DNA from 4 places in the Actinoplanes lobatus genome. Region 4 is predicted to be linked to each of the others. Evidence: riboswitches for the same ligand, from Rfam matches in the RefSeq annotation. Region 4 holds a riboswitch; each other region holds the start of a gene.
What was found. Region 4 has a riboswitch for cyclic di-AMP ahead of BJ964_RS29555 (C40 family peptidase). Riboswitches for the same ligand answer to the same signal wherever they lie in the genome.
Positions count from the first base shown of each region.

Region 1: it holds a riboswitch for cyclic di-AMP, as region 4 does, so the genes downstream of both, BJ964_RS25200 (C40 family peptidase) here and BJ964_RS29555 (C40 family peptidase) in region 4, are expected to answer to the same signal.
Region 2: it holds a riboswitch for cyclic di-AMP, as region 4 does, so the genes downstream of both, BJ964_RS41765 (LysM peptidoglycan-binding domain-containing protein) here and BJ964_RS29555 (C40 family peptidase) in region 4, are expected to answer to the same signal.
Region 3: it holds a riboswitch for cyclic di-AMP, as region 4 does, so the genes downstream of both, BJ964_RS12245 (coiled-coil domain-containing protein) here and BJ964_RS29555 (C40 family peptidase) in region 4, are expected to answer to the same signal.

Region 1 is NZ_JACHNC010000001.1:5,491,099-5,498,155, forward strand. Features, by position in the region: gene cydB (cytochrome d ubiquinol oxidase subunit II) at 1-607, opposite strand, end outside; gene BJ964_RS25185 (cytochrome ubiquinol oxidase subunit I) at 620-2,032, opposite strand; gene BJ964_RS25190 (BlaI/MecI/CopY family transcriptional regulator) at 2,106-2,462, shown strand; gene BJ964_RS25195 (M56 family metallopeptidase) at 2,459-3,367, shown strand; cyclic di-AMP (ydaO/yuaA leader) riboswitch at 3,490-3,625, shown strand; gene BJ964_RS25200 (C40 family peptidase) at 3,643-4,629, shown strand; gene BJ964_RS25205 (MarR family winged helix-turn-helix transcriptional regulator) at 4,773-5,195, opposite strand; gene BJ964_RS25210 (epoxide hydrolase family protein) at 5,279-6,343, shown strand; gene BJ964_RS25215 (ATP-binding protein) at 6,469-7,057, shown strand, end outside.
Region 2 is NZ_JACHNC010000001.1:9,158,543-9,165,599, forward strand. Features, by position in the region: gene BJ964_RS41755 (DUF6745 domain-containing protein) at 1-605, opposite strand, end outside; gene BJ964_RS41760 (hypothetical protein) at 617-934, opposite strand; gene BJ964_RS41765 (LysM peptidoglycan-binding domain-containing protein) at 997-1,548, opposite strand; cyclic di-AMP (ydaO/yuaA leader) riboswitch at 1,547-1,720, opposite strand; gene BJ964_RS41770 (GNAT family N-acetyltransferase) at 1,957-2,484, shown strand; gene BJ964_RS41775 (gluzincin family metallopeptidase) at 2,491-3,852, opposite strand; gene BJ964_RS41780 (TetR/AcrR family transcriptional regulator) at 3,962-4,564, opposite strand; gene BJ964_RS41785 (ABC transporter ATP-binding protein) at 4,684-5,694, shown strand; gene BJ964_RS41790 (ABC transporter permease) at 5,691-6,488, shown strand; gene BJ964_RS41795 (ABC transporter permease) at 6,475-7,057, shown strand, end outside.
Region 3 is NZ_JACHNC010000001.1:2,651,559-2,658,615, forward strand. Features, by position in the region: gene BJ964_RS12240 (glycoside hydrolase family 65 protein) at 1-596, shown strand, start outside; gene BJ964_RS12245 (coiled-coil domain-containing protein) at 651-1,667, opposite strand; cyclic di-AMP (ydaO/yuaA leader) riboswitch at 1,672-1,808, opposite strand; cyclic di-AMP (ydaO/yuaA leader) riboswitch at 2,016-2,151, shown strand; gene BJ964_RS12250 (coiled-coil domain-containing protein) at 2,150-3,184, shown strand; gene BJ964_RS12255 (ABC transporter ATP-binding protein) at 3,206-3,976, opposite strand; gene BJ964_RS47905 (ABC transporter permease) at 3,969-4,865, opposite strand; gene BJ964_RS12260 (TetR/AcrR family transcriptional regulator) at 5,089-5,652, shown strand; gene BJ964_RS12265 (Atu4866 domain-containing protein) at 5,768-6,130, shown strand; gene pnuC (nicotinamide riboside transporter PnuC) at 6,171-6,797, shown strand; gene BJ964_RS12275 (AAA family ATPase) at 6,794-7,057, shown strand, end outside.
Region 4 is NZ_JACHNC010000001.1:6,439,994-6,447,050, forward strand. Features, by position in the region: gene BJ964_RS29530 (MFS transporter) at 1-847, shown strand, start outside; gene BJ964_RS29535 (YciI family protein) at 940-1,320, shown strand; gene BJ964_RS29540 (RNA polymerase sigma factor) at 1,317-2,579, shown strand; gene BJ964_RS29545 (cytochrome P450) at 2,682-3,884, shown strand; gene BJ964_RS29550 (heavy-metal-associated domain-containing protein) at 3,995-4,201, shown strand; gene BJ964_RS29555 (C40 family peptidase) at 4,253-4,840, opposite strand; cyclic di-AMP (ydaO/yuaA leader) riboswitch at 4,847-5,015, opposite strand; gene BJ964_RS29560 (CAP domain-containing protein) at 5,692-6,438, shown strand; gene BJ964_RS29565 (aldo/keto reductase family protein) at 6,530-7,057, shown strand, end outside.

The DNA.
Region 1 (7,057 bases), 950 kb from region 4:
CGGTGTGGCGTGCCACGTCGCGTGCCCGGCGGCGCACCGGGCCGGTGGTGCGCAGCGCGAGGAACGTCGCGCCCAGCAGGACGGCGGCGAGCAGCGCGGCGAGCGCGCCGAGACCGGCGGCGGGGCTGAGCAGGGGACCGAGGCTGCGGCTGAGCCCGGTGCCGGTGACCTCGCCGTCGCTGCCGAGGGCGAGGCCGTCGACCAGTACGCCGAGGACCGCTCCCCAGAGCAGCACGATGCCACCGGAACTCGCGGCGAGCAGCAGGTCGCAGCGACGGCGCCACGACGGCGAGTCGTGTTTGCCGCGGAACTCGAGAGCGACTCCGCGAACCGCGAGGAGCAGCAGGATGGCGACCATCGGCAGGTAGAGGGCGGACATCAGCGCGGCGTACCAGGCGGGGAAGGCGGCGAAGGTGACGCCGACCGCGGCGACCAGCCAGACCTCGTTGCCGTCCCAGAACGGGCCGACGGTACGGATGATCGCGCCGCGCTCGTGCTCCTCGCGGCCGAGGACCGGGGAGAGGACGCCGACGCCGAAGTCGAAGCCCTCGAGGACGAAGTAGAGCACCCAGGTGAGGACGAGGACCGCGAACCAGAACGTGATCATGGGAGACGACTCCTAGTAGGCGGGAACCGGCTCGGGCTCTTCCTGCTCGGAAGCGACCGGGGTGAGCGGCTGGCGGGAGAGGTGGACGATCAGGCGGTACCAGGCGATGGCGAGCAGGCCATAGATCAGGGTGAATCCGGCCAGGGAGGCGATCACCTCGGCGCTGGTGAGGCCGGGGGAGACGCCGTCCTCCACTTTCGAGATGCCGAACGCGAGCCAGGGCTGTCGTGCGGTCTCGGTGAAGATCCAGCCGAAGGTGTTGGCGGCGGCCGGCAGCGCCGGGGCGAGCAGGACGAACCGGCGCAGCCAGCGTGGCGTGCCCTGGCCGGGCCGCAGGAACGCGGGGAGCGGCGGGACACGCCGGGTGGTCTCCCAGGTGGACCACAGGTGGTAGGCGGCGACCGCCATCGCCAGGATCCCGGCGCCCATCATGAGGCGGAAGGTCCAGAACGCGACCGGGATCATCGGTACGTAACTGCCCGGCCCGTACTGGGCGGTGTACGCCGTCTGCAGGTCGTCGATGCCCTGCACGGTCCCGCCGAACGATCCGGTGCCGAGGAAGGACAGCAGGCCCGGGATCTCGATGCTGAAGAACGGCCGGTCGTGGCCCAGCTCGCCGATCGCGAAGACGGAGAACGGCGCCGCGGTCGCGGTCTCGTAGAGGGCCTCGGCGGCGGCCATCTTCATCGGCTGCACGGCCGTCATCACCTTGCCCAGGTGGTCGCCGCTGATCGCGGTGACCGCACCGCCGATCAGCATGGTCCAGGCGCCGACCCGGGCGAGCGTGCGGAAGGCGGGGTCGGCGACGGTGCGCCAGATGCCGATGGCCATGAGGAGCCCGCCGCCGGCCATCGCGGCGCCGCCCATCGTGTGCGGGAACGCGGCGAGCACCACCTCGTTGGTCATCAGCTCGGTGAAGCTGGTGAGCACGGCCCGCCCGGTCGACGGATCCAGTTCGTACGCCACCGGGTTCTGCATGAACGAGTTGGCGGCCAGGATGATGTACGCCGACAGCAGCGTGCCGACCGCGACGACCACGATGGTGGCGGCGTGCAGGCGGCGGGGCAGCCGGTCCCACCCGAAATACCACAGCGCCAGGAACGTGGCCTCGAGGAAGAACGCGAGCATCCCCTCGATGGCCAGCGTCGGCCCGAACACGTCGCCGTAGAACCGGGCGAACGCGCTCCAGCCGAGCCCGAACTGGAATTCCTGCACCAGGCCGGTGACCACGCCGACCGCGAACGTGACGATCAGCAGCTTCCCGGTGAACTTGGTCAGGTGCAGGTACTTCTCGCGGGCGGTGCGCAGCCAGGCCAGGTGGAATCCGGCCGCCGTGGCGGACAGGCAGATCGACACCGGCACGAACAGGTAGTGGTAGATCGTCACGACCGCGAACTGCAATCGAGTCAGGTCGAGCACGTCCATGGCAACCCCTCTACGACGATTCGTAGTAGATACTACGACTCGTAGTACGACGCTGTGCAGTAGACTGCCTCACATGGCGAGGAACGACCTCGAGCGCGAGGTCATGGCGAAACTGTGGGACGCACGCGAGCCGCTCACCGTCCGGCAGGTGCACGACCGGCTCAGCCGTGACCGCGACCTGGCGTACACGACGGTGATGACCGTCCTCGACCGGCTCGCCAAGAAGGGCCTGGTCGTTCAGCAGCGAGCGGATCGCGCCTACCGTTACGCCCCGGCGCAGACCCGCGAGGAGATGACCGCCGGTGTGATGCTGGACGCGCTGAGCGCCACGCCGGACCGGGATGCCGCGCTCGCCTACTTCGTCGGCCAGCTGCCACCGGAAGCGCTGAAGGCGGCCATCGAGAAGGCCGCCCGTAACATCGAGCGGTGACCGCCCTCCTGCTCGGCGCCCTCGGGCTGACACTGTCGCTTGCCGTGCCGAGGCTGCTGGCGAACGCCCGCTGGCCGGACCGCGCCCCGGTCGCCGCGGTGCTGCTCTGGCAGGCGCTGACCCTGACCGCCGTGCTCTGTGCGCTCGGGGTCGTGCTCGCCGCCCCGGAGGAGGTGGTCCGTGCGGCCGGCGCACGGCACCCGGAGACCGTCGCGGCGCTGCTGTTCTCCCTGGCGGTGGCCGCGACCATCGTGACCCGGCTGGTGGTCTCGCTCGTCAAGGTGACCTCCCGGGCCCGTGCCCGGCGCGACCGGCATCGCATGCTCGTCGACCTCCTTGATCGGGTGGAACGCCATGACGGGCTGAGCGGGGGAGAGGTGCGGGTGCTGGAGGCGCCCCTGCCGCTGGCCTACTGCGTGCCGGGCCGGAACCCGCGGGTGGTGCTCAGCGACGGCGTGCTCGACGTGCTCGACCGGGAGCAGATCGACGCCGTCCTCGCCCACGAGCGAGCCCACCTGCGGCACAAGCATGAACTGGTGATGGAGTCGTTCACGGCCTTCTATCAGGCCGTGCCCGGGCCGCTGCGGTCGAAGGCGCCGCTGGACGCCGTACACCTGTTGTTGGAGATGGTGGCCGACGATGCCGCGAGGCGCCGCGCCGGGCACGCGCCGCTGCGGGCCGCGCTGGCTCGTCTCGCCGACGCCGTCCCCTTGGCGGAGGAGGTGACCGCCGACCCGGAGGGTGAATCGCGGCGGCGGCGCCTGGCGCGGCTGGATCGTCCGGGCCGTAGCTCGACGGCCCTCGCGGTGGCCGGGACGGCAGCGGCCGCGGGCCTGTTGGTGTTACCCACAGTGATCGTCGTCGTGCCGTGGCTGGGGCGTGCACTGAATACCTGGCCATTTTAGTAACCCTCCGTATCGACAACTGTTCGTACAGTTCGGCGGGCTGTGCGACCTTCATTTGCCGGCATGATCCGAGTACGGTGGTCCCCGGTTCGGCAGCCCCCCATCGTCCATCCGGCCGATCTGGCGAACCACCGCCCAATCGCGACACGCGAACCGGGGACCCAGGTCAGTGGGGTGAAGCCGTGGCACCACGCCCGGCCGGGCATGCTTCCCGCCCGAACCCGTCAGCTAACCCGGTCGGCGGCTGAGTGGGAAGAAAGGACGACGCACACAACGTGAAACGCAATGGCGCGCGTCGCGCCGGCCTGCTGCGCATCCTGGTTTGCGCGCTCGCCGCGGCCGGCCTGGTGATCACGGGTCCGGTGGCGGCCCATGCCACTCCCTCGCCGTCCACCGTCGAGGGTCAGATCGACGAAGAGTGGAACAAACTCGAGCCCGTCATCGAGGATTACAACGCCAACCACACGAAGCTGACCAAGCTGCGGAAGCAGCAGAAGCAGCTGGCGAAGACGCTGACGCCGCTTCAGCTTCAGGTGGATGTCGCGATGGCGCAGGTGCGAGGTCTGGCGGTCGACGCCTACATGCAGGGCCCGCCGGGAAACCTCAACGCTCTGCTGAGTGGTGACCCGGACGGTCTGGTGGAGAAGCTCACGCTGCTCGACCAGCTCGCCCAGAACCAGGAGGCCTCGATCTCCAACGTCGCGAAGCTCCGCGACAAGTACGCCGCCGACAAGGCCAAGGTCGACCAGCTCGAGTCCGAGATCTCCGCCCGCGACACGGATCTCGGGACGAAGAAGACGGCGATCGAGAAGGAGATCACGAAGCTCCAGAAGCTCCGGATCCAGGCGTACGGCGACGCGAACATCGACGACGGCCCTCTGCGCACCGGCCCGTGCCCGGTCACGTACACCAACGACAAGGGTGGCCGTGCCGCGCAGAAGGCGTGCGACCTGATCGGCAAGCCCTATGTCTTCGGCTCCGAGGGGCCGGGCAGTTACGACTGCTCGGGCCTGACGAAGGAGGCGTGGGCCGCGGTCGGTGTGCACCTCGAGCACTACACGAAGGACCAGTGGGGCTCGGGCACAGCGGTGAGCCGGAGCGAGTTGAAGCCGGGTGACCTCGTCTTCTACTACTCCGACGTGCATCACGTCGCCATCTACATCGGTGGCGGTCAGGTGGTGCACGCTCCGCACACGGGAGACCATGTGCGGATGGCCACCATCGATCGGGGGCCCATCGCCGGCTATCGCCGACCGGGCTAGAAAACCCTCCGGGAAAGACCGCCGTCGTTTCGCGCCGGCGGTCTTTCTTTTGATTCCGTACGCCTTCGTGAACCGCCGTGGGCGACCCGCGAGCTCTCCGGTCCGTCCCGGCCGTGCCGCGCCCGCCGGGCGTGAGCGGCCCGTCACCCACCCGATCGATGGTGCTCCCACAGTCGCTGCAGCAGCCCGGTCAGCTGCTCGCGCTCGGGGCCGGACAGGGGCGCCAGCAGCTCGTCCTGGACCGCGTGCGCCCGCTCCGACAACTCCACGGCCCGCTCCCGCCCTCGCTCGGTGAGCCCGACGACGTTGCGCCGCCGGTCCGCCGGGTCGGGTGACCGCTGCACATAGCCCGCCGACTCCAGCTCGTTGAGCGCCCCGACCAGATCGCTCAGATAGATCCCGGTGCGGCGGCCGAGCGCCGCCTGACTGGCCGGACCGTCGGTGACCAGTGAGTGCAGCAGCCGGTAGTGGTAGCCCCGCGCCCCCACCGCCCCGAACCTCTCGACGATGATCCGGTGACCCTGCGCCGAGACCTGACTCAGCACCCAGCTTGGCAGCTCTTCCACGTAGCGATTTTAACATTGGGCTCTCTAACGTTGATGAATCTAACGTTGGACTTCTGAACGTTCGCCAGTCTAACGTTAGCCACATGAACGAATCCAGTCTCCGGGTCCCGCAATCCGAACTCGACGATCTGACCGCCCGGCTCGGCCGCACCCGGTGGCCCGACGCCGCACCCGGCGACTACGGCATCCGGCTCGACCGGGTCCGGGCACTCGCCGACCGCTGGCTCGGGTTCGACTGGCGGGCGCACGAGGCCGAGCTCAACGCCATCCCGCGGCAGGTCGTCGAGATCGGCGGCGACCGGATCCACCTCTTCCACGTCCGTTCGGCCGACCCCGGGGCCCTGCCTCTGGTGCTCACCCACGGCTGGCCCGGCTCCACCGTCGAGTTCCTCGACGTCATCGGCCCGCTCAGCGAGCACTTCCACGTCGTCGTCCCGGCCATCCCCGGGTTCGGGCTCTCCGGGCCCACCACCCGGCCATGGGGCCTGCGCCGGGTCGCCGAGGCCTGGGCCGAGCTGATGTCCCGCCTCGGATACCAGCGCTACGGCGCCCAGGGCGGTGACTGGGGCTCCGGCATCTCCCGGGCGCTCGCCGCGGTCGCCCCCGACCGGGTCGTCGGCGTCCACGTCAACTACCTGCCGACCCCTGGCCGGGCGGAGGGTCTCGGCCCCGAGGATCAGGAGCGGCTCGCCAGGACGATGCGGCTGGCCGCCAACCGGCACCCGCACCAGATCCTGTTCGCCGCGACTCCGCAGACCCCGGCGTATGCGTTGAACGACTCCCCGGCCGGGCTGCTCGCCTTCCTGGGGGAGAAGTTCGACACCTGGGCCGACCCGGCCACGCCCGTCCCCGACGACCGCATCGTGGCGGACGTCGCCCATCACTGGCTGTTCCGCACCGCGGGTTCGGCGGCCCGCATCGTCAAGGAGAGCGGCCTGGACGGTCAGCAGGCGCCGTGCCCGGTCCCGCTGGGCGTGGCCGTCCTGCCCGGCGACATCACGCAGTCCGTGCGCCCGCTCGCCGAGCAGCGCCACGACATCCGCCACTGGACGGAGTTCCCGCGCGGCGGCCACTTCGCCGCCCTGGAGGTCCCCGATCTGTTCACCGCGGACGTGACCACCTTCTTCCGCACCCTGACCGGCCGATGACCCCGGCACGAGCGCCGGGAGCGGCCAGGGAGGAGCGGTGGGTGCGAAAAGCGGATCGGCGTCGGGACAGCCGTCGGGGCCCGTCCGTGGCCGGTGGGCGGCGCGACGGGGGCATAATCGCCCGCATGAGCGATGCCTTGATCAACAGCCTGGCGGCCGCCGTCGAAGCACGGCCCGACGACCTGACGCTGCGGCTGCACCTGGCCGAGATGCTGGTGGCCGCCGGCCGGGGGCCGGAGGCGATCGGGCATGCCGCTCAGATCCTGGCTCGCGAACCCGGCAACACCGGAGCGCAGCAGGTCATGGCCCGGGCGCTGGGCGGGACAGCGCCGCCCGTGCCTCCGGCTGGTGAAGACCCGGCGCCACCGACCGCGACCGACGTGCCCGCGCAGCCGCCGGAAGCGGCGCCGGAGGGACCCGCGCCGAGCGGGTCCCGCATCGACTGGGCGGCCATGGAGGAGCAGTTCGGGGACGTGGTGCCACCACGGTTCGCACGTGCCGACGGGGAGCCCGATCCGGTGCGCGGGAACGCCGACCGGGCCTTCGACGTGGAGCGCTCCGCCGTCACACTCGCCGACGTCGGCGGCATGGCCGAGGTGAAGAAGCGGCTGGAGGTGTCGTTCCTCGGGCCGCTGCGGAACCCGAAGCTGCGCAGCCTGTTCGGCAAGAGCCTGCGTGGTGGGCTGCTGCTCTACGGTCCGCCGGGGTGCGGCA
Region 2 (7,057 bases), 2.7 Mb from region 4:
CTCAGCTGGGCCCAGCCGTCGGCGCCGAGCGCGACGAGAGCGGCCTTCCGGGCGGCCGCCCACGGCGCTGTGCGCACCAGGCCGCGCATCGACCGGCCCGCGCGCGCCCCCGGCGTCCACCCTTGGCGGCGCAACTCGGCCTGAGCCTCGGCGAACCACTCCGGAATCTCCTGGCCCGGCCCGGCACCCACCGGCGGCCGCACCGCCTCCGAATCAGCACCCAGGCCCGGCCCAGCGCCCGCCAGCGAAGCCGCACCCAGGCCCAGCTCGGCTCCCGCTGGCGGCACCGCACTCGAGCCCGGCCCGGCACCCGCCTGCGGCGCCGCCGCGCCGGAAGGGGCGACGGCTGGGGGCGGTGATGTCGTGCCAGGAGCCTCCGGGATCGGGTCGACCGGCCCGGAGAGCAAGGCCGCGGCGGCTGCGGCCGCGCGGGGTGAGCCGAACCAGTAGATCCGCTCGGGTGGCTCGGCGCTGGCGAGACGGTATGCCTCCCGGACGCCCTCCTCCGCGGCGGCACGGTCGGCAGGGCCCGTCTCCATCGCCGCGGCCAGCCACTGGTCCTCGATCGCCGCGGCCATCGACTCCTGCGTGTGTGTCAGTCGCACAGCCCGCCCCCTCAGTCCGCGACCGGCCGGAAGGCGCCAGGAATGTACTCCCGCTGGCGCACCACCCGGTAGTGCCCGGCGGGCAGCGGGATCGGGCCGTGCTCCTCGTGGGTGACCCGGCCGTGCGCCGGGACCTCGAGGAACATCCGCTCCGGATCGTCGAGGTCGGCGAGTAGCACCAGGCCCGGGCCACCGACCACGTGCGCGTGGCCGGTGGCCTCACCGCGGGCCAGCACCATCCGCCCTCGCCGATCGCGTGGGACCGGTGCGCAGGCCGGGACATCGGCCTGCGGCACCGGAATGATCAGCACATCGCCCTGACGGAACATCCGGCCTCCCCGGCAGCATTTTCTCTGTCGCACGGGACGCTACCGAGGGGGTACGACACTTTTCAGAGGCGGATCCGCTGCCCCACGAAGATCAGGCCGGGGCTGGAGATGCGGTCCTTGTTGAGTGCGTAGAGCGTACGCCAACCGCCTTTGATCTTGAATTTGCGCGCGATCGAGGCGAGTGTGTCGCCGGAGCGGACCACATAGGTCTTGCCGCTCGGCTTCTTCGCGGCGGGCTTCTTCGCGCTGGACGTCTTCTTGTAGACGCCGGGCTTCTTTCCGCAGACCGGCCATGGGCTGAGCCCGCGCTTCTTGTGGAGCTTCTCGGCGATCGCGATCTGCTCGGCCTTGCTGGCCCTGTCGGCGGTCGGCGCGTACTTGGCGCCGCCGTTGGCCTTCCACGTGCTGCGGCTGAACTGCAGGCCGCCGTAGTACCCGTTCCCGGTGTTGATGTGCCACCGTCCGCCGGACTCGCACTTGGCGATGACATCCCAGTTGACCTGGCGGGCCGCGGCCTGAGCCGGGGCCGCCGGGCCGAGCAGGACGCCGGCTCCGGTCACCCCGGCGGTCACCAGACCGAGGGCAAGGCGCGTTCGTCTACCGATCCGAGACATGGATGATCCTCCACGCCTGCGAGGTGAGCTGTCGGGTTCGGGCAGAGTGGCCCGGCCGTTTCACGCACGGCTTCACCCCGAGGCGCGCCCGGCGCGCCGGAAAAAGTGGGTCCCCCGCTCCTGCCGTCGATTCGTGTCCGTGGGCGGCGGCAGGATTCGGCGGTCCGTCCACAGTGCCCGCCGTACGCGGGACGGCCCGACGGTATCCACGGTCGATGGATGAATACCAAGCCTCACGCCGGGGATAGTGACGTTCTTCTCAGTATTCGCCCGATTTGATCTTCATTTCGCCCAGAAATACCCGGCACAGGGGTTATTCCTGTTTAGAGCGGCTTTTCGTGCCTCATCAGGACCTGGTCCCCGGCCTGCGCATCGAGCCGGCGCCCGCTCCGGGCAGAATGTCCGGTCATGGAACCACCCGAGATGATCAACGCCGGTGACCTGGTCCTCAAGCGCTGGGAACCGGAGTGGGCCGCCGAACTCGCGGCCGCCGTCCAGGAGTCATTGCCCGAACTGCGCCCGTGGCTGCCGTTCGCGACCGACGACTACGGCGTCGACCAGGCCCGCGATTTCATCGGGCGCAACTTCGACGGCACCCAGTTCAACTACGCGATCTTCACGGCGGTCGGTGAGCTGATCGGCACGATCGGCCTGATGACGCGGATGGGGCCGGACGTCCTGGAGATCGGCTACTGGATGCGTACGCCGTATGCCGGCCGTGGCCACATGACGGCGGCCGTGCGGGTGATCACCCGGGTCGCCCTCACCCTGCCCGGTATCGAGCGGGTGGCGATCCGGCACGACCCGGCCAACGTGGCGTCGGCCGCGGTCGCCGCCAAGGCCGGTTTCGCCGAGACCGCCCGCGACGGCGACGACGTCATCCGCGAGTACCGCGGGGAGACGCGCTCCGGGGCGGGTGCCCCGCCCCGGAGGTAGGAATCGTCAGAGATGGGCGGCGGTGGTCGCGGAGCCGTTGGGGCGCGGGTCCGGGAGCAGACGGTCACGGGACGACGCCGCGGCGGAACCGCTGTCGTTGGCCTGGAAGCCGCACGACGCCAGCGTGTGCGGCCGCAGCAGCATCGAGGTCGGGACCGGGGCGATCTCCCGCCAGGCGAAGCACTCCCGGATGGTCTGCGCGTTCTCGCCGCCGCTGATCTCCCGGTCGGCGGCCAGGATGGCCCGCAGGATGCCGTGGTAGGTCATGAAGTCGGGCGAGATGGTGCTCCAGGTGGCCGCGAGCAGCCGGCCCAGGTAGTCGCGGGCCTGCAGCAGCGACTCCTTGAAGGCCTCCTCGTTACCGGTGTAGGCGGCCGTGAACTCGGCCTGGATCTCGTCGAGGTCCTGCGCGGTGCCGGGCAGGTTCGTCGACCGGATCCGCAGGTCGTCGCTGATCAGCTTCTTGGCGACCAGGTCGCGCTGGAAGATCTCGACCATGGTGTCGAAGATCGCCCCGGTGAGCGGCAGCGACCGGTCGTGCGGCTCCTCGCCCACGTCGGACATCCGCATGGCGTTGAACGCGACCCGGATCTCCCGGCTGTCGGACAGCTCCCCCACCCGGTCCAGGCCGTTGATGGTGAGCAGATTGCCCCGCGTCGACTCGAGCAGATGGTCGACGACCGAGTGGAAGTGCAGCGACGACACGATCGCCACCAGGTCACCGGCCGACTCGTGCATGCCGCCGTAGTCGATGCCGTCGTCCTGTTTGCTGGCCGGCGCCCCGACCTCGGCGAAGATGATGCTGTGCCCCAGTTCGTGGGCGAGCACGTCGAAGTTCTCACAGTACGGCCGGGTGTGGTCGATCGTCCCGTTCGGCGTCCGGCCGAAGCCGAATTCGAGGAACCCGTACCCGGACTGCGCATTGTTCCACTCGATCAACGGAATCAGTTCCAGTCGATCGAAATCGGACTCGAAATGCCAGTGAATGGTGCGCCCGAAGTAGTCCTGCCAGATGTCGAGGACCCGGCGAACGGTCGCGTACATGGTGGCCGCCGAGAATTCCCGGGTGGCCGGGTCGAGATGATCGAAATGACCGTCCTCGCTCGGCTGGATCGGGTCCCGCTTGGTGCCGCGGAACGGGGGCCGGAAGAAGTTGTTGTAGGGCAGTTTGCCGATCGCGTCGATCACGAACATCCGGTCGTCACCCGGTCCGGGCCGCATGGCGGCCGGCTCGACCGAGACGACCACCAGCTCGGGCTCCGCGAAGAGCGGCCCCGATCCGTCCGCCTTCATCAGGAATCGGGGTTGAGGAAAGATCCGGAATCGGGTGCCGACATCCGCGAGCCTGCGATCCAGTTCCAAAGACATGAGAGCCTCCGGCCGCCGTTGAATTTCCGAGGACCTACAGCGGATTCCTCAGTCGAGCGTAAGTCAACGTACCTGTCCAAGAACCATCCAAAAGACGAGAGAACACCCTTCAGGATCGCCCCAGCACCCTCAGCAGCGCTCCGGTGAGATGCTCCGCCGCCTCGTCCGCGCTCCATGCGAGCGTCCGGGTCAGATCCACGACCACCCGCTCATCGAAGATCGTCACCCACATCAGCACCGCGAACCGCACGTCCTGCCGCGGCACCGCACCCGACGCGATCGCCGCCTCGACGAGCCGCGCGAGCCGCTCATACAGCCCGCCGACGAACGGATCCTCCTCGCCACGCCGCGCCAGCACACCCCGCGGTGACCGAATGTGCACAGCCGCGGCACCCCACCGCGAGGCCTGCTCGACCCACTCCCGGCAGACCGCGCGCACATCCGCCAGCGGATCCGCGCCACCGGGCAACCGGTCGAACGCCTCCAGCAGATCCCCGACCAGCTCCGCGAAGAACGCGTCGATCGCACTGCCCGGATCGGCGAAATTCCGGTAGGCGGTCGCCGTCGACACCCCGGCCAGCCCGGCCGCCTCCGCCAGCGAGAACCCCGGCCCACGCTCGGCGAGCAACTCCCCCACCGCGGCCAGCAGCGCGGCACGCCGCAATCGCGCGTCACCACGGCGTGGCCGCTCCCGAGATCCCGCCGCCGACATGCCGAAATCCTAAAGACCCGGACCATTCGGGGTACGCCCACCGGTCCGATCCGCGTTCGTTGCGGGCGCGCACCGAGTTTGGAACAGTAAATCCCTGACACGGACTCGAACGGAGCGCGGTGAACGACGCGGCGATCGAGGTCGAATCCCTGGGCCGGAGATTCAAGGTGCGCGGTGGCGATGTCGTCGCGCTGAAGGACGTCAGTCTGCGGGTCGGAGCGGGCGAGATCGTCGGACTGCTGGGCAGCAACGGCGCCGGCAAGACCACACTGACCAAGATTCTCGCGACGCTGTTGCTGCCGACCAGTGGGACGGCGCGGATCCTCGGCCACGACGTCACCCGCGACCTGCGGGAGGTCCGCCGCATGACCGGCGTCGTCCTGGGTGGCGAGCGTGGGCTCTACGGCAAGCTGAGCGGCCGGGAGAACCTGCGGTTCTTCGCGATGCTCGCGGGTGTCGGCCGGCGCCGGCTCGCTGGGCGGCTGGATGCGGCGCTGAACCACGTGGGGCTGACCGACGCCGCGGACCGAGCCGTGGAGACGTACTCCAAGGGCATGCGCCAGCGGCTGCACCTCGCCATCGGGATGATCAATGAACCGCCGGTGCTGCTGCTGGACGAGCCGACCGCCGGCCTCGATCCGGTCGAGGCCGAGCGCCTGCGCCACGACGTCGCCGTCCTGCGGGACCGCGGCACCGCGGTGCTGCTGACCAGCCACCTGTTGCTGGACATCGAGCGCCTCGCCGACCGGGTGGTCGTGCTGGCCGGCGGCGAGGTGGTGGCCGACGTCGAGGTCGCCGAGTTCGCGCGTCTCGCCGGCTACACCGCGATCGTCACGGTACGCGGGACGGGCCGGCCCCCGGCTCTCGACGCCGGCCGCCTCCCGCCGGGCGCGGCGAACGGGCAGGGCGAGCAGGTCACGGTGGACGGCCTCAGCGAGACGGACGGGCGGTGGACGCTACGGCTGCGGGTACGTGACTGGAATGCGGAGTCGTTCGGCCGCCTCGGTGCCGCGCTGGGTAGCGCCGACATCCTCGGCGTGGACGTCGCGCCGCTGCGCCTGGAGGACGTGTACGCGCACGTCGCGGCGCAACTGGCGGCGAACGGCCGGACCGGCGAGGTGTTCCGGTGACCGGGGAGCCGGCCCGCGGCGACCGTCTCAGGGCCGCCGTCTGGATGTTCCTGACCGCCGCACGCACCGAGCAGCGCACCATGCGCGGCAACCCGTTGCTGCTGGTCAACGCCGGCTTCCTGCCGGTCGTGCTGCTCATCATCGCGGTCGGGACCCGGCGGCCGACGGCCGGCCGTGCCACCGACATCGTGGTCGCGGTGATGCTCACGGCGTTGTGGGGCTCCACCATCTGGACCAGCGGCGGCGTGCTGCGCCGCGAGCGCACCTACGGCACCCTCGCCCGCTGCGTGTGCGGGGTGGAGTCGCCCACGCTGGTGCTGTTCGGCAAGAGCCTCGGCGCGACGCTGTACGGCGTCGGCACGATCCTGGCCTCGACGGTGCTCACCGTACTGGCGCTGCGCCTGCCGGTCGCCATGGCCCACCCGTTCTGGATGGCGGTGGGCCTGGTGGTCGTCATCGTCTCCGCCACCACGCTCGGCGCGCTGTTGTCCTGCCTGTTCCTGCTCACCCGCAACGGGCTGATCTGGTCCGGTGCGCTGATGTACCCGGTGTTCGTGCTCGGCGGCCTGATGATCCCGCAGGACTTCCTGCCGGCCGGGCTGCGCTGGGTGCCGTCGATGCTGAGTCTGCGCTGGATCAACGAGTTCATCACCGGCGCGGCGGTCCGGGACCTGTCGATGACCCCGCTGGCCATCGCCCTGCTGCTGACGGTCGTCTACGGCGTCGTGGCCGGGCGCACCTACCGGTGGTCCATCGACCGCGCCCGCCGGGGAGGCTCCCTTGACTACGCGTGAGCGGCTGCCGGCGAGCACGGTGCTGTGGCGGACGGCCGAGACGATGCGGCTCGGCCGGCGTGAGTTCGCCTCGAACTACACGCCGGCGGCAACGCTTTTCGCCACCCTGCCCCGAGGTGTGCTGCAGATCGTGTTCTTCACGGTGCTCGGCGGCGTGGTGGCCGGCGACGGCCATCGGGCGTACGCGTTCGTCGGCGGCCTGGCCATCGCGCTGACCACGACGAACACGGTCGGCGTGATCAACGTGCCGTTCGGGGACAAATACTTCGGGACGTTCTGGCGGATCCGCACCGGGGCCATGCCCGTGGCCCTGCTCCAGTACGCCCGCGCGGCGCCGTACCTGATCGCGGGTTTCGTCCTTTTCATCATCGAGGCGGCGATCGCGGCGCTCCTGCTGGACATGTCCGGCCTCGCCGTCCGGCTGCTGCCCTGGCTGCCGCTCTTCGCGCTGATGGCGTGCGGGTACGCCCTTCTCGGCATCGCCGCGGCCACGGCGACGATCGCGAAGCGGGCCGACGTGCTGGCGCCCAACCTGCTCGCCTGTCTGACCATGCTCTGCTCCGGCGCCT
Region 3 (7,057 bases), 3.8 Mb from region 4:
TGGTCAAGCAGGCCGACCTGGTGATGGCGATGTACATCCGGGGCGACGCGTTCACCCCGGAGGAGAAGGCGCGCAACTTCGCCTACTACGACGCCCGTACCGTCCGGGACTCGTCGCTGTCGGCCTGCATCCAGGCGGTCATGGCGGCCGAGACCGGGCATCTCGAGCTGGCGCACGACTATCTGGGCGAGGCCGCCCTGATGGACCTGCACGACCTGCACCGGAACGCGCGGGACGGCGTGCACGTGGCGTCGCTGGCCGGCTCCTGGATCGCGCTGGTCGCCGGCCTCGGCGGCATGCGGGACTTCAACGGCCAGCTGAGCTTCGCGCCGCGACTGCCCAGCCGGATCAACAGTCTGGAGTTCTCGCTGCTCTGGCGGGGTCTGCGGCTGCGCGTCAACGTGACCTCCGAAGAGGTGACCTACTCGCTGCGCAACGGCGGCGGGCAGGCCCGGCTCACGCTGATCCACCACGGCAAGGAGCTCGAGGTGACCCAGGTGCGACCGGTCACCATGCCGATTCCGGCCGCGGTGCCGCCGGGCCCGGCACCGGCCCAGCCGCACGGCCGCGCTCCGGTCCGGCGCGCGGTTCACTGAGCACATGAAAACGGCCCCCGCCCGGATGGGCGGGGGCCGTTCTCGTGAAGTCCGTCAGAGCATCGAGACGTGCACGTGGTCGGTGTGGTCACTGACCCCGTGGTATGTCTTCCAGCCCGAGGCCGGGAACCAGATCATCTTGTTCCAGATCACGTAGTAGATGCCGAGCTCGTCGGCGTTACGGACCAGGAACGCCATCAGGTTGTTGCCGTACCGGAATTCCTTGTCGGTGTCGTAGACCGAGAATCCGCTCTTCTGCAACGACCAGTCGCAGGCGCGGCCCTTGGGGTGTTCGAAGGGCCCGCCGTCACGGTGACAGCCGACGAAATTACTGAAGCCGGCCTTCTTGACTTCCTTGTACATGTGCAGCGTGCGCTTGGTGATGCAGCCGCCGGTGGTCGGGTCGTCCTCGGTGCAACCCTCCGAGGAGAATCCGCCGGAGCCGTTCCGCGGCGCCGGGGCGGCCTCCGGCGAGTCCGCCACCACGAGGCCCTTGGTCACCGAGTTGCCACCGACCAGCTGGAACGCCTTGTCGGCCGCGTCCTTCTGCTTCTTCATCACCGTGGCGTTCTGCTGCTGCGCCTTGACCTCGGCGTCCAGCTGCGCCTTGCTGTCCGAGATCTCGGTGATCGCCGCGTTGAGCTCGTGCAGCTTGGCGTCGTGCAGCTTGTTGATCTCTTCGAGGGAGACCGCCTTGGTCAGGAAGTCGCCCGAGTCCTGGGACCTGAGCAGGAAGCCCATGGCGCTCAGGTTGCCGGTCATGTACTGCTGCTTGGCGATCTGGTCGACCTCGGGGATCAGTGCGTCCCGCCGGGCCTCCGCCGCCTTGATCTGTGTGGCCAGTTTGGCCTGCGTCTTGGTGGACTGCGTCACCGCGGACTTCGCGGAGGCGTAGCGCCGGTTGGTCGACTCGATCACGTCGTTGAGAGTTGCGTCCTCGTCCTCCTCCTGTGCGGAGGATGAGGAGCCGCCTGGCTCGGCCGCGGCCGGAGTCGCGGGCGCCATGAACATCAGGGCGCTCACCAGCGGCGCCAGGGCAAGTATCAGCCACCGGCGGGGACTTGCTGCCATCAACAGTTCCTTCCGTGACACCGCCGACCGAGTTAGCTGACGGGTTCGGGACGGAAGCAATCCCTACCGCAAACTGCGCGGATACACCCCAGTGAACCTGGTTCCCCGGTTCGTCTCGCGACGATTGGGCGGCGGCCTGCCGGCAACTCGGGGGCGGTGCCGTCCTGGCAGGACCGGCGGCCAGTTTACCCGAGATATCGCCGTGGATCAGACCCCGGGAACCGCGAAAAGAGTTACCTCGCAAACACATTCCGTAATTGCAATCACCTGTCGTGTCGGGGCAATTGCGGTGCGTACGAGAACTGTCGATCTGTCGATCGAGTGGGTATGGTCGGTGCGGTTCCCGCGCGGGGGCCGCCGCCTAATCGCCGTCATCGGCGAGCCGGGGAACCAATATCTCCGGGGTGAATCCGCTACCAGCGGTAGGGATTTCCTTCGTCCCGAACCCGTCAGCTAACCCGGCCGGCGGCCGACGGAAGGAAATGCCTGTGCAGCAGAACACTGCGCAGCGATTAGCGGCGTTGCTGGCGCTGCTCGTCGCCGCGTGCGGATTGGCCGTCGTCGCGTCGCCGGCCACCGCGGCCCCCCGGCTGCTCGCCGCCCCCGGAGACACCGGGGACGACGGCGAGGGCGGATCGAAGTCCCTCATCGAACAACTCGAGAAGGCCTCCAGCGGCTACGTCGCGGCCAAGAAGAAGCTGAAGACCTCCAAGGAGCAGCAGACCAAGCTGACCTCGGAGCTCAAGCGCCTGGACACCGAGCTCGGGCCACAGCAGGAGCAACTCGATCTGATCGCCACGCAGGCGTACACCGCGGGCCGGGCCGGGCCGATGTCGGCCATGCTCGCCGCCGATTCGGCCGAGGGCTTCCTGGGCCGGGCCGAGACCCTGGCCATCGTGGCAGCCGACCAGAGCCGGGCGATCAACGGCCTGAAGACCACCCGCGAGGACCGGCAGAAGGCCAAGGACTCCATCGACATCGCGATCAAGGACCAGCAGAAGCAGGTCACCGTGATGGCGAAGCAGAAGGCCAAGGCCGAGGCGGCGCTCAAGGCGGCGAACCAGGGCTCGGACACCTCGTCCTCCTCCGACGGCGGCGGTAGTGCCGACGCGGAGCCGGGCCCGAGCGGGTCGAGCTGCAACCAGGACGACCCGACCGGCACCGGCGGCTGCATCACCGCGACCCTGCTGCACGCCTACAAGCAGGCCCGGGCGGACGGCTTCACCCGGTTCACCAAGTGCTGGCGTACGCAGAACAGCGGTGAGCACCCCAAGGGGCGGGCCTGCGACTTCTCCGCCGAGAAGGGCACCTTCGGCGGGGACGCCACGGGGGCCGACAAGACGTACGGCAACAACCTGGCGAACTACTTCATCAACAACGCCGACGACCTCGACGTCCTGTACGTGATCTGGTACCGCCGGATCTGGCTGCCGAGCAGTGGCTGGAAGTCGTACAGCGGGGCGGGTGGCGACCCGTCCAGCGACCACACCAACCACGTGCACCTGTCGGTCAACTGAACCACCGGGGGAGTGCGGGGCCTACCTGCGGGCGAAGGCCTCGTACTCCTTCATCACCTCGTCGGTCGGGCCGTCGGCGCGGATCGTGCCGGCCTCCAGCCAGATGCACCGCTCACAGGTGTCCCGGATCGACTGCTCGCTGTGGCTCACCAGGAACACCGTGCCGGCCTGGGCGCGCAGCTCCCGGACCCGGGCCTCGCTGCGCCGGCGGAACTTGGCGTCACCGGTGGCCAGCGCCTCGTCGATCAGGAGCACGTCGTGCTGCTTGGCGGCCGCGATCGAGAAGCGCAGCCGGGCCGACATGCCCGAGGAGTACGTCCGCATCGGCAGGGTGGCGAAGTCACCCTTGTCGTTGATGCCGGAGAACTCGATGATCTCGTCCTTCTTCGCCCTCACCTCGTCCGGCGACATGCCCATCGCGAGGCAGCCCAGCTCGACGTTGCGGTCGCCGGGCAGCTCGTTCATCAGTGCCGCGTTCACACCCAGCAGGGACGGCTGGCCGGAGGCGTAGATCGCGCCCCGGGAGACCGGCAGCAGGCCGGCCACCGCGCGCAGAAGGGTCGACTTGCCCGAGCCGTTGGTGCCGATCAGGCCGATCGCCTCGCCCTTGTAGGCGACGAAGCTGACACCCTTGACCGCGTGCACCTCGCGGATGTTCGAGTTCTTGCTCCGGGTGGCCAGGCGCTTGAAGCTGGCCAGCGGGCTGGAACTGGACGCACCGGCCTGGTGGACCTTGTAGATGATGTGGGCCTCGTCGGCGATGACGGTGGGAATCCGCTCGTTGTCAGCCACGGCCGTAGCCCTTCTCTCCGCGCCAGAAGTAAACGAAGCCGCCGATGCCGACGACCACGGTCCAGACGATCGCCTCGATCCACAGCACGGCCGGGGAGTTCGCCAGGGTGGCCTCATCGAGCAGCGCGTGGCGCATCAGTTCGATGTAGACCAGCATCGGGTTGGCCTCGACCACCTGGAGCTGCCAGCCGCTCAGCAGGTCCTGGAACTTCGTCACCGGGTAGAGAACGGCCGACCCGTACAGCCAGAACCGCATGATGAACGGGATGAGCTGCTTGACGTCGCGCACCTTGGAGCCGTAGCGGGCCATGAACAGGCCCAGGCCGACGTTGAAGAACGACTGCAGGATCAGGGCCGGCACCACGATCAGCCACTTGACGGTGATCGGCTCACCGGTGATCAGCACGATGCCCATCAGGACGAACACCGCCACCACGAAGTTGCGGATCTCCACCAGCGAGGCGGAGAGCGGCAGGCTGGCCCGGGGGAAGTGCAGCGCGCGGATCAGCCCCAGGTTGCCGGTGATCGCGTTCGTCCCGGTCTGCACCACCGACTGGGTGAACTGGAACACGAAGACACCGATGCAGAGGTACGCGATGAAGTTCGGCATCTCGTGGTGGCCGCCGAGGACCAGACCGAAGATGACGTAGTAGACAGCCGCGTTGATGATCGGGGTGAGCACCTGCCACACCGCGCCGAGCTTGGTGTTGCCCAGTGCGGACGTCATCTTCGCGCTGGAGTGTGCCCGGATGAAGTGCCGGTACTCCCACAGCTGCCGGGTGTAGTCCGGAAGGCTCGGAAGCCGTCCGGACGCGCTCAGGCCGTTGCGCCGGGCCAGCTCCTTGAGGGAGAGGCCGGCGTCGGTCTCGGCGACCGCCGTCTCTGGCATGGGGTGGTGCTCCGATCTGGTCGGCCCGAAGGGCGCGGCGGGATCCGATGCCTGGTGCGAGGTCACAGCATGCAGCATGACAGGCCCCCGCCGATGCCGATGGAACGGGTTCGTATCGACGTGGATGTGACGGTAGCTGACCAAACGGCGGAACGCAACCGTTACGTCGTAGCGCTATAGTGACCGTGTGGCGACAATCAAGCGCGCACCAGCCGGAGCGGCGGTGCTCCGAGGCGATATCACCGTGGCGATCCGAAACGCCGTCATGAGTGAGCTGGCGGAGGTCGGTTACGGCCGGTTGTCCATCGAGGCAGTGGCCCGCCGTGCCGGGGTCGGCAAGACGGCGATCTACCGTCGATGGAGCAACAAGCTCGAAATGGTAATGGAGATAATCTCGGATGTCGCGGAGCGAAAAGTTCCACTTCCCGACACCGGAAGTTTCTCCGGCGACCTCCAGCTCCTCCTGATGATCGTGAGCACGGCTCTCCAGCACCGGATCGCGTCCCAGATCATCCCGGACCTGATGGCCGAGGCGGCCCGCAACCCGCAGATCGCCGAGACTCTGCAACGGGCCCTCCGGACCCACCAGCAGGCCGTCGGCGAGAAGCTGATCGGGCAGGCGGTGGCCCGCGGCGAGCTGCCCGAGGGCACCGATCCGGAGGTGGCCGTGGACATGATCCTGGGCCCGCTCTACTGGCGGCTGGCCGTGGCCCGGCAGCCGATCGGTGAGGACTACCTGGAGAAGTTCACGGTGGCGGTGACCGCGGCGTTGCGCGCCACCGCCTGACCGGCAACCGAACTCGCACTGGTTCGCTCCCGTTTGCAACTCAGCGAATCCAGCGTCGCGGGCCGGAAATGCCGACCGGAGAGGCTGATCCCGACCCCACCATTGGAGCCGGCTTATGACCTCTGCCTGTGATTCCCGTGTCGACTTCACCGTCCTCGACGCCACCTCGCTGCTCGCCATCGCACTCGGGAGCTCGCCGGGCCCGCACTCCGGCTCCGGCGGCCCCCGGCCCCCGCTGGTGATCAGCGACGCCGTGGTGGGCTCGTGGCACAGCTCCGACGGCGCGGTCCGGCTGAGCCTGCGGACCGATGGGACGTACGCCGGTGAGGTGGCCGGCCGTCGACGGCCGGCCCGCGGCACCTACCGGATCGAGGGCGGTTCGGTGCTGCTCCGCGACGATTCCGGCCTGCAGACCGCGGTCGCCGTCCAGGACGGCGAGCTGGAGATGGCCGGCCACCGGCTGCATCCCGCCGGATAACCGGGTTCCCTCCCGGGCGTACGGCGGTGATGCTGTCCCCATGATCGATTGGCTGAACAGCCCGGCGCTGGTGGCGTTCGGGGTGCCGACGACCTGGGCCGAGGTGCTCGGGTTCCTGACCGGACTCGTGAACGTCGGCCTCCTGGTCCGCCGGCACATCCTCAACTGGCCGCTCGGCATCCTCAACGTGCTCCTACTGATGGTCGTCTTCTGGTCGGCGGGCCTGTACGCCGACGCCACCCTCCAGATCGTCTATGTGATCCTCGGCTGCTACGGCTGGTGGGCCTGGCTCCACGGCGGCCAGAACCGGTCCGCCCTGGAGGTCCGCTCCACGACCCGTCCGGAGTGGATCGGTCTGATCGTGGCCGGGGTGCTGCTCACCGCCGGCCTCTGGCTCTTCCTGGACCGGCTCACCGGCTCGACGGTCCCGCTGGCCGACGGGCTCACCACGGCGCTGTCCCTGCTGGCCACCTACGGCCAGACCCGCAAGCTGGTGGAGGGCTGGTGGATCTGGATCGCCGCCGACCTGATCTACATCCCGCTCTACGCGTACAAGGATCTCTGGCTCACCGCGATCCTGTACGTGGCCTTCCTGCTCCTGTGCGTGCTGGGCCTGCGTTCGTGGCGGGTGGCGTTGCGGGCACGGCCCGGGGCGGTTCCGGCGTGAGGTACCGGCACGGGCTGATCGTCGGGAAGTTCTACCCGCCACACGAGGGCCACCATGCGCTGATCGACGCCGCGGCCGCCGTCTGTGAACGGGTCACCGTGGTGGTGGCGCCCTCCTCGGCGGAGAGCATCCCGCTGGCCGGGCGGCTGGCGTGGCTGCGCGCCGAGCACGGCCCGAACGTCCGGTTCGCCGGGGTTCATGACGACCACCCGATCGACTACGCCGACCCGGCGGTGTGGGAGCTGCACATGGCGGTCTTC
Region 4 (7,057 bases):
CGGGCTGCCGCACGGCGCCTATTTCGGCGCCGCCGGCCTGCTGGCCGCCAAACTGATGGGCCCCGGCAACGAGGGCCGCGGCTTCGCCGCCGTGCTCAGCGGCCTGACCATCGCCAACGTCGTCGGCGTGCCGGCCGTCACCTGGCTCGGCCAGCAGTCCGGCTGGCGGATCGCCTACCTGGTCATCGCCGGTGTCTTCGCCCTCGCGCTGCTGGCCGTGGCCGCCACCGTGCCGGACGCGCCCGCCGCCGACGGTTCCCCCGCCGCCGAACTGCGCTCGCTGCGCCACCCGCTGGTCTGGCTGACCGCCGCCACCGCCGCCATCGGTTTCGCCGGCTTCTTCGCCATCAACAGCTACATCGCCCCGGTCACCACCGAGGTCACCGGCCTGTCCACCGGCACCGTGCCGTGGGTGCTGGTCGCCATGGGCCTGGGCATGACCGTCGGCAACGCGCTCGGCGGCTGGTACGCCGACCGCGACCTGCACCGCGCCACCCTGCTCGGCTTCACCGCGATGATCGCCACCGCGGTGCTCTTCGCCCTGACCGCCGGCACCACGGCCGGCCTGTTCACCGGCGCCTTCCTGATCGGCGCGACCAGCCTCTTCCTCGGTCCCGCCCTGCAGTCCCGGCTGATCACGGTCGCCCCCGGGGCGCAGCTGATGGGCGCTGCGGTCAACCAGTCCGCCATGAACATCGCCAACAGCCTCGGCGCGGCCCTCGGCGGCGCGGTCATCGCCGCCGGCCTCGGCTACCGCGCCCCCGCCTGGGCCGGCGTCGCCCTCGGTCTGGCTGGCCTCGCCCTGGCCGCCACCGGGTTCGCGCTCGACCGACGGCGGGCCGTTTGAAAGATTCTCCGGCGATGGTGTCGTATCAAGGGGCCGCCGTTCGTGGAACCGGTGTGCGGCGTCCGCCGGACCGGTATCAGAGGGAGACGACCATGCCGGAGTACCTGATCACCTTCAACGACGAGTGGGTGCCCCACCACACCGAGGAGCAGATCCGCGCGAAGTCCGAGGCGGTCCGCCCGGTGATCGACGAGATGCTGGCCGAGGGCGTGCTGATCTTCAGTAACGGCGGCCTCGACCGGTCCACCGCGGTGTGCAGCGTCGAGGCCGTCGACGGCGAGGCCGTCTTCACCGACGGCCCGTTCGTCGAGACCAAGGAGCACCTCGGCGGGTTCGCCGCGGTGGAGGTGCCCGACGACGCGACGGCGCGGTACTGGGCCGGCCGGCTCGCGACCGCGCTCGAGTGGCCCCAGGAGGTGCACCGGTTCCGCGGTCCCGGAGCCGACCGCGCCGGCCGCCTCGGGAACAAATGAGCGCTGGCACCACCGAGCAGGCGATCACCCGCGCCCACCGTCAGGAGTGGGCGCGGCTGGTCGCCGGCCTCGCCCGCCGTTTCGGTGATCTCGACATCGCCGAGGAGGCGACGGCCGAGGCGTTCGCGGCCGCCGCACAGCGGTGGCCGCGCGAAGGCGTACCGCCGAATCCCGGCGGGTGGCTCGCCACCACCGCATCCCGCAAGGCGATCGACTGGCTGCGGCGCGAGGCCCAGCGCGACGCCAAACACCAGGCGGCCCTCATCGTGTACGACGACAGCGCACCCGAACCCACCGGCCCCGTCGAGGACGACCGGCTCCGGCTCGTCTTCACCTGTTGTCATCCGGCGCTCGCCATGGACGCCCGGGTGGCGCTCACCCTGCGCCTGCTCGGCGGCCTCACCGTCGCCGAGATCGCCCGCGCCTTCCTGGTACGGGAGACCGCTATGGCGCAACGCATCACCCGTGCCAAGACGAAGATCAGGGCGGCCGGCATTCCGTACCGGGTGCCGTCGGCCGGTGACATCCGCGAGCGGCTCGCCGGCGTGCTCGCGGTCGTCTACCTGATCTTCAACGAGGGCTATCTCGCCGGTGAGGGTGACGATCCGGTCCGCGCCGACCTCACCGACGAGGCGATCCGTCTCGGCCGCCTGCTGCGTGACCTGTTGCCCGGCGACGGCGAGGTGGCCGGGCTGCTCGCGCTGATGCTGTTCACCGACGCCCGGCGGCGGGCTCGCGTGTCCGGCAGCGGGGAACTGGTGATCCTCGCCGAACAGGACCGCGGGCTCTGGGACCGCCACCTCATCGCCGAGGGCGCCGCGCTGGTCCGGGAGCGGATCGCGGCGGTGGCGGCCGGCGGCCCACCGGCCGGGCGCTACCAGCTCCTGGCCGCGATCAACGCCGTCCACACCGAGGCCCCGTCGGCCCGGGAGACCCGCTGGCCGACGATCATCGCCCTGTACGACCGGATGGCACGGCTCGACCCGTCCCCGATCGTGCGGCTGAACCGGGCGGTCGCGGTCGCCGAGGTCGACGGCCCGGCCGCCGGGCTCGCCGAGATCGACCGGCTCGCCGACGTCCTCGACGGCTATCACGCCTTCCACGCCGCCCGCGCCGACCTGCTGCGACGTCTCGATGACGGTGCCGCGGCGGCCGCCTACGACCGGGCCGTCGCCCGCACCGACAACGCCGCCGAACGGGCGTACCTCATCCGCCGCCGCGACCAGCTCCGGCGCCCGGACGATCGCGAAGCGCCTTGATTCGGCGTCCTTCGGGGCAGAACGGACGCGGACCGGGATAGCGTTGGTCCTCAGGGTTACGTTCCTGCCCGGCCCGAAAGGGTGCTCGCGGAGGGGCTTCCGATGACCTCGACGAAGAAGGCGCCGAAGCTGGCCGATCTGCTCGCCTGGCTTGAGCGGTTGCGCGGCCGGGGACAGGTCGTCCATGACGACAAGCAACGCTGTTGGCATGTGCTGGGTCACCCGGAAACCAGCGCCGTGCTCTCCGACCCCGGCGCCTTCTCCTCGGATCTGAGCGAACTGGTGCCGCGGCAGGAGGACTTCGCGCTCTTCGAGCAGGGCAACTTCGTCCGGATGGATCCGCCCCGGCACCGAAAGCTGCGCGGCCTGGTCAACCAGGCGTTCACGCCACGGGTCGTGGCCCTGCTGGAACCCCGGATCGCGCGGGTCACGAACGAATTGCTCGACGGCGCGGGCGGCGAGACCCGGGTGGACATCATCGAGCGGTTGGCCTACCCCCTGCCGGTGATCGTCATCGCGGAACTGCTCGGCATTCCGGCATCGGACCGGCCGATCTTCCACCGATGGGCCGACGACCTGTTCAACCAGCAGAACATCGATCCCGAACAGTCGCTCCTCGCCACCGCCACGGAGTCGATGGACACGGCCGTACCGACCATCCGGGAGATGAACACCTACCTGCTGCAACGCATCCGGGCGCGGCGCGCCGACCTCGCCGATGACCTGATGAGCAAACTGATTCTGGCCGAGGTCGACGGGGAGCACCTCGCCGACGAGGAGATCATCGGGTTCGTCGGCCTGCTGCTGCTCGCCGGGCACATCACCACGACAGCGACGCTCGGCAACGCGATTCTCTGCTTCGAGGAGAACCCCGAGGCCGCGGCGGCGGTACGCGACGACCCGGGACTGCTACCCGACACCATCGAGGAAGTGCTGCGATACCGTACGCCGTTTCCTCGCCTGGCCCGCCTGACCACCCGTGGCGTCGGGATCGGCGAGGTGGACGTTCCGGCCGGTGCCGTCGTCATGCCGTGGCTCGCGGCCGCCAACCGTGACGAACGGGTGTTCACCGAACCCGACCGGTTCGATGTCCACCGCACCCGCAATCCGCACCTCGCCTTCGGGCACGGCATCCACTTCTGCATCGGAGCGCCCCTGGCGAGGCTGGAGGCCCGGGTCGCTCTGGGCATCATGTTCCAGCGGTACGCGGACATCTCGGTCGCGGCCGACGAGCCGGTCGACGAGGTGAACCCGTGGCTGATGACCAGCGTGAACCGGCTGCCGCTGGACCTGCGACCGAACTGACAGCGCAGATCCGTGTGCCATTCGGTAATACCCTAGGGGGGTACCGGTATCATCGTGGGGAGGCGGCGGCGCCCTGTCCGCCGGAATTCGCCAACGACGAGGAGACCGTGATGGCCGCCAAGACCTACACCGTGACCGGCATGACCTGCTCGCACTGCGTCAACTCGGTGACCGAGGAGGTCGGCAGGATCCCCGGCGTCACCGGTGTCCAGGTCGACCTGACCTCCGGCGCGGTCACCGTCACCAGCGCCCAGCCCGTCGACGACACCGCGGTGGCCGCGGCCGTCGACGAGGCCGGTTACGAACGGGCGAGGTAGCCGTAGACGCCGACTGCCCGCACCCTGTGGTGGGTGCGGGCAGTGTCGTCATCAGGCCAGGCGCCGGACGACGTAGTTCGAGCTCCAGATCTTCTGCTTGCTGACCGGCTTGCCGGTCCGCGGCGCCGACCACATCATGCCGTTGCCCGCGTAGATGGCGGCGTGGATGCCGTACGAGCCCCTGCGGATGATGATGAGGTCACCGGGACGGGCGTCGGCCTTGCTGACCTTCTTGCCGTACTTCTGCTGCAGGTTCGCCTTGTGCGGCAGCTTCTTGCCCACCGTCTTCTTGTAGACGTAGAGGGTGAAGCCCGAGCAGTCGAATCGCTTCGGCCCGACGGCGCCGAACAGGTAGAGCTTGCCCTTGTGCGAGGCCGCCTCGGTCACGACCCGGGCGCCGATCGGCTGCGCCGCGGTCACGACCTTGGTGCTGGCAGTGGCGCCGGCCGCGGCCTCGACGGTGACGGTGCGGCTCACCGCCACGTTCGTCCGGACGGTGGCGACACTCGGCGCCTGTGGGGCGGCGGAGGCGGCGTGCGGTGTGCCGAGTCCTCCAGCGAGAAGACCGAGACCCACGGACAGGGCGATGGTGCCGGTTCCCAGGGTGCGGAAGTGCCGGCTCGAAGTACGTACGTGCACGGTGAAGGAATCCCTCCGGCACGCCTGCGAGGTTAGCTGTCGGGTTCGGGCGCGAAGGAATGCCCGGCCGCACGGTGGCGGCTTCACCCCAAGATCCGTCACCTGGCGGTGCCGGATCGATATGTGGTTCCCCCGTCCCTGCCCCCGATTGCCTCATGCTCGCCAAGTGGCTCGTGTCGCCGGACCGGGGCAGGGCTCGGCGTGGTCCGTGCTGACACGACCGGCGAGCAGGTGCCCGCCGCCCTTCCTTGATATCCCAGGTCCAGGGGCTGCCAACCCGCCGCGACATCCACGGGTGCCGATCGATCTGGCGAGTAGCGTCCCGGTTGCGGGACGGGTGCGAAGTTTTCCGACACGCTGTGTTCATGGGTGGTGACGGCGCGGTGATGATCTTGTGTGAAACTGATCACGATAAATCCGGATCGTCATCTCCGCGGCTACGCCGGCAGTCATCCGCTCCGTCGAGGGCGAGCCGACTCACCGGCCCGCCGGGCATGGCCGAGCGGCCGAATGCCGCAACCACCGGGCCGGGGCGTCAACAGCCGGGCGTTCACCGCACTCGCCTCCTCCGCCTCCGCATCAAGATCCCTCCGGCCGGTTGCGCTCGCACCCCCGGTGACCTCGGCCCGACGCCGGGCATCCGCGGTTCCAGGCCCTCAAGACCGATTTCGTACGGACGGAGCACCCGCCAACCGCAAGACGACCGCGAACGCCACCGGGACCCGGGCTCGATCGCGGCAACCATTCGGAAACCGGCAAACACCGATTCTGTGATCGTCGCGCCCGGCGCCTCGTCGAAGTGACTGGTGAGCCCGCAGACAGCGGGTGGAACATTCCGAAAGGGTCTGCTCTTGCGCCAGCTTCTTCGCCGCTTCGCCGTGACCGCTCTCCTCACCCCGGTCGCCGCGATCGGTGCCACCACGATGATCGCGAGTTCGGCCGAGGCTGCGCCGGCGAAGCCTGGCCCGACGCAGCCCGACTACGGGCAGTACGGCTCCTGGTACGGCTCGGGCAACTACGACTCGGGCCGGTACGGCTCCGGGAACTACGACTCCGGCCGCTACGGCTCCTGGAACCCCGGTCCGGTCAAGCGCAGCCCGTCGTGGCCGGCTCCGACCAAGCCGGCCCCGACCAAGCCGGCCCCGAGCCAGCCCGCCCCGAGCCAGCCCGCGCCGACGACGCCCGCCCCGGGCAACACCACGCCGGCCAAGTCGTCCGAGCAGGCCCTCCAGGACGAGATCAACCGCCTGATCAACGTCGAGCGTGGCAAGAACGGCTGCTCCGCCCTGACGGTCAACGCGCAGCTCACCCAGGCCGCCCGTGACCACAGCGCCTGGATGGCCCAGACTGGCACGTTCTCGCACACCGGCAGCGGCGGGTCCAGCTTCGTCGACCGCGCCAAGGCGGCCGGCTACGCCCAGCCGTCGGCCGAGAACATCGCCTACGGCTACCGCACCGCCTCCGAGGTGGTCAACGGCTGGATGAACAGCTCCGGCCACCGCGCCAACATCGTCAACTGCAAGTCCAAGACGGTCGGTGTCGGCGTGGTCCTCAAGGCCGACGGCACCCCGTACTACACCCAGGACTTCGGTTACTGACGCCTGACGCCTGATGCCCCAGCCGCCCCGTGCGGCTGGGGCATCTCGCTTCAGCCCTCGGTGACGGATCAGTTCGGTAGGATGATCCACTATGGAACATCGTCGCCTCGGTCGTAGCGGCCTCTACGTCAGCGAGATCACGTACGGCAACTGGTTGACCCACGGTGAGCTGGTCGCGCGGGACACCGCGCTCGCCTGCATCCAGGCCGCGCTGGACGCCGGTGTCACCACCTTCGACACCGCCGACGTGTACGCCCAGGGCGCGGCCGAACAGGTGCTCGGCGACGCGCTGCGCACCGTCCGCCGGTCCTCGGTCGAGATCGCCACGAAGGTCTGCCTGCCCACCGGCGACGGCCCCAACGACCGCGGCCTGTCCCGCAAGCACATCATCGAGTCCTGCCACGCCTCGCTGCGGCGGCTCGGCACCGACTACGTCGACCTCTACCAGGCGCACCGCTTCGACGAGCGCACCCCGATCGAGGAGTCCCTGATCGCCTTCGACGATCTGGTACGCCAGGGCAAGGTGCTCTACCTCGGCGTCTCGGAATGGACCGCCCCACAGATCGAGGCCGCCCTGCGGATCGCCGCCGACCTCGGGCTGCGCAGCCGGATCGTCGCC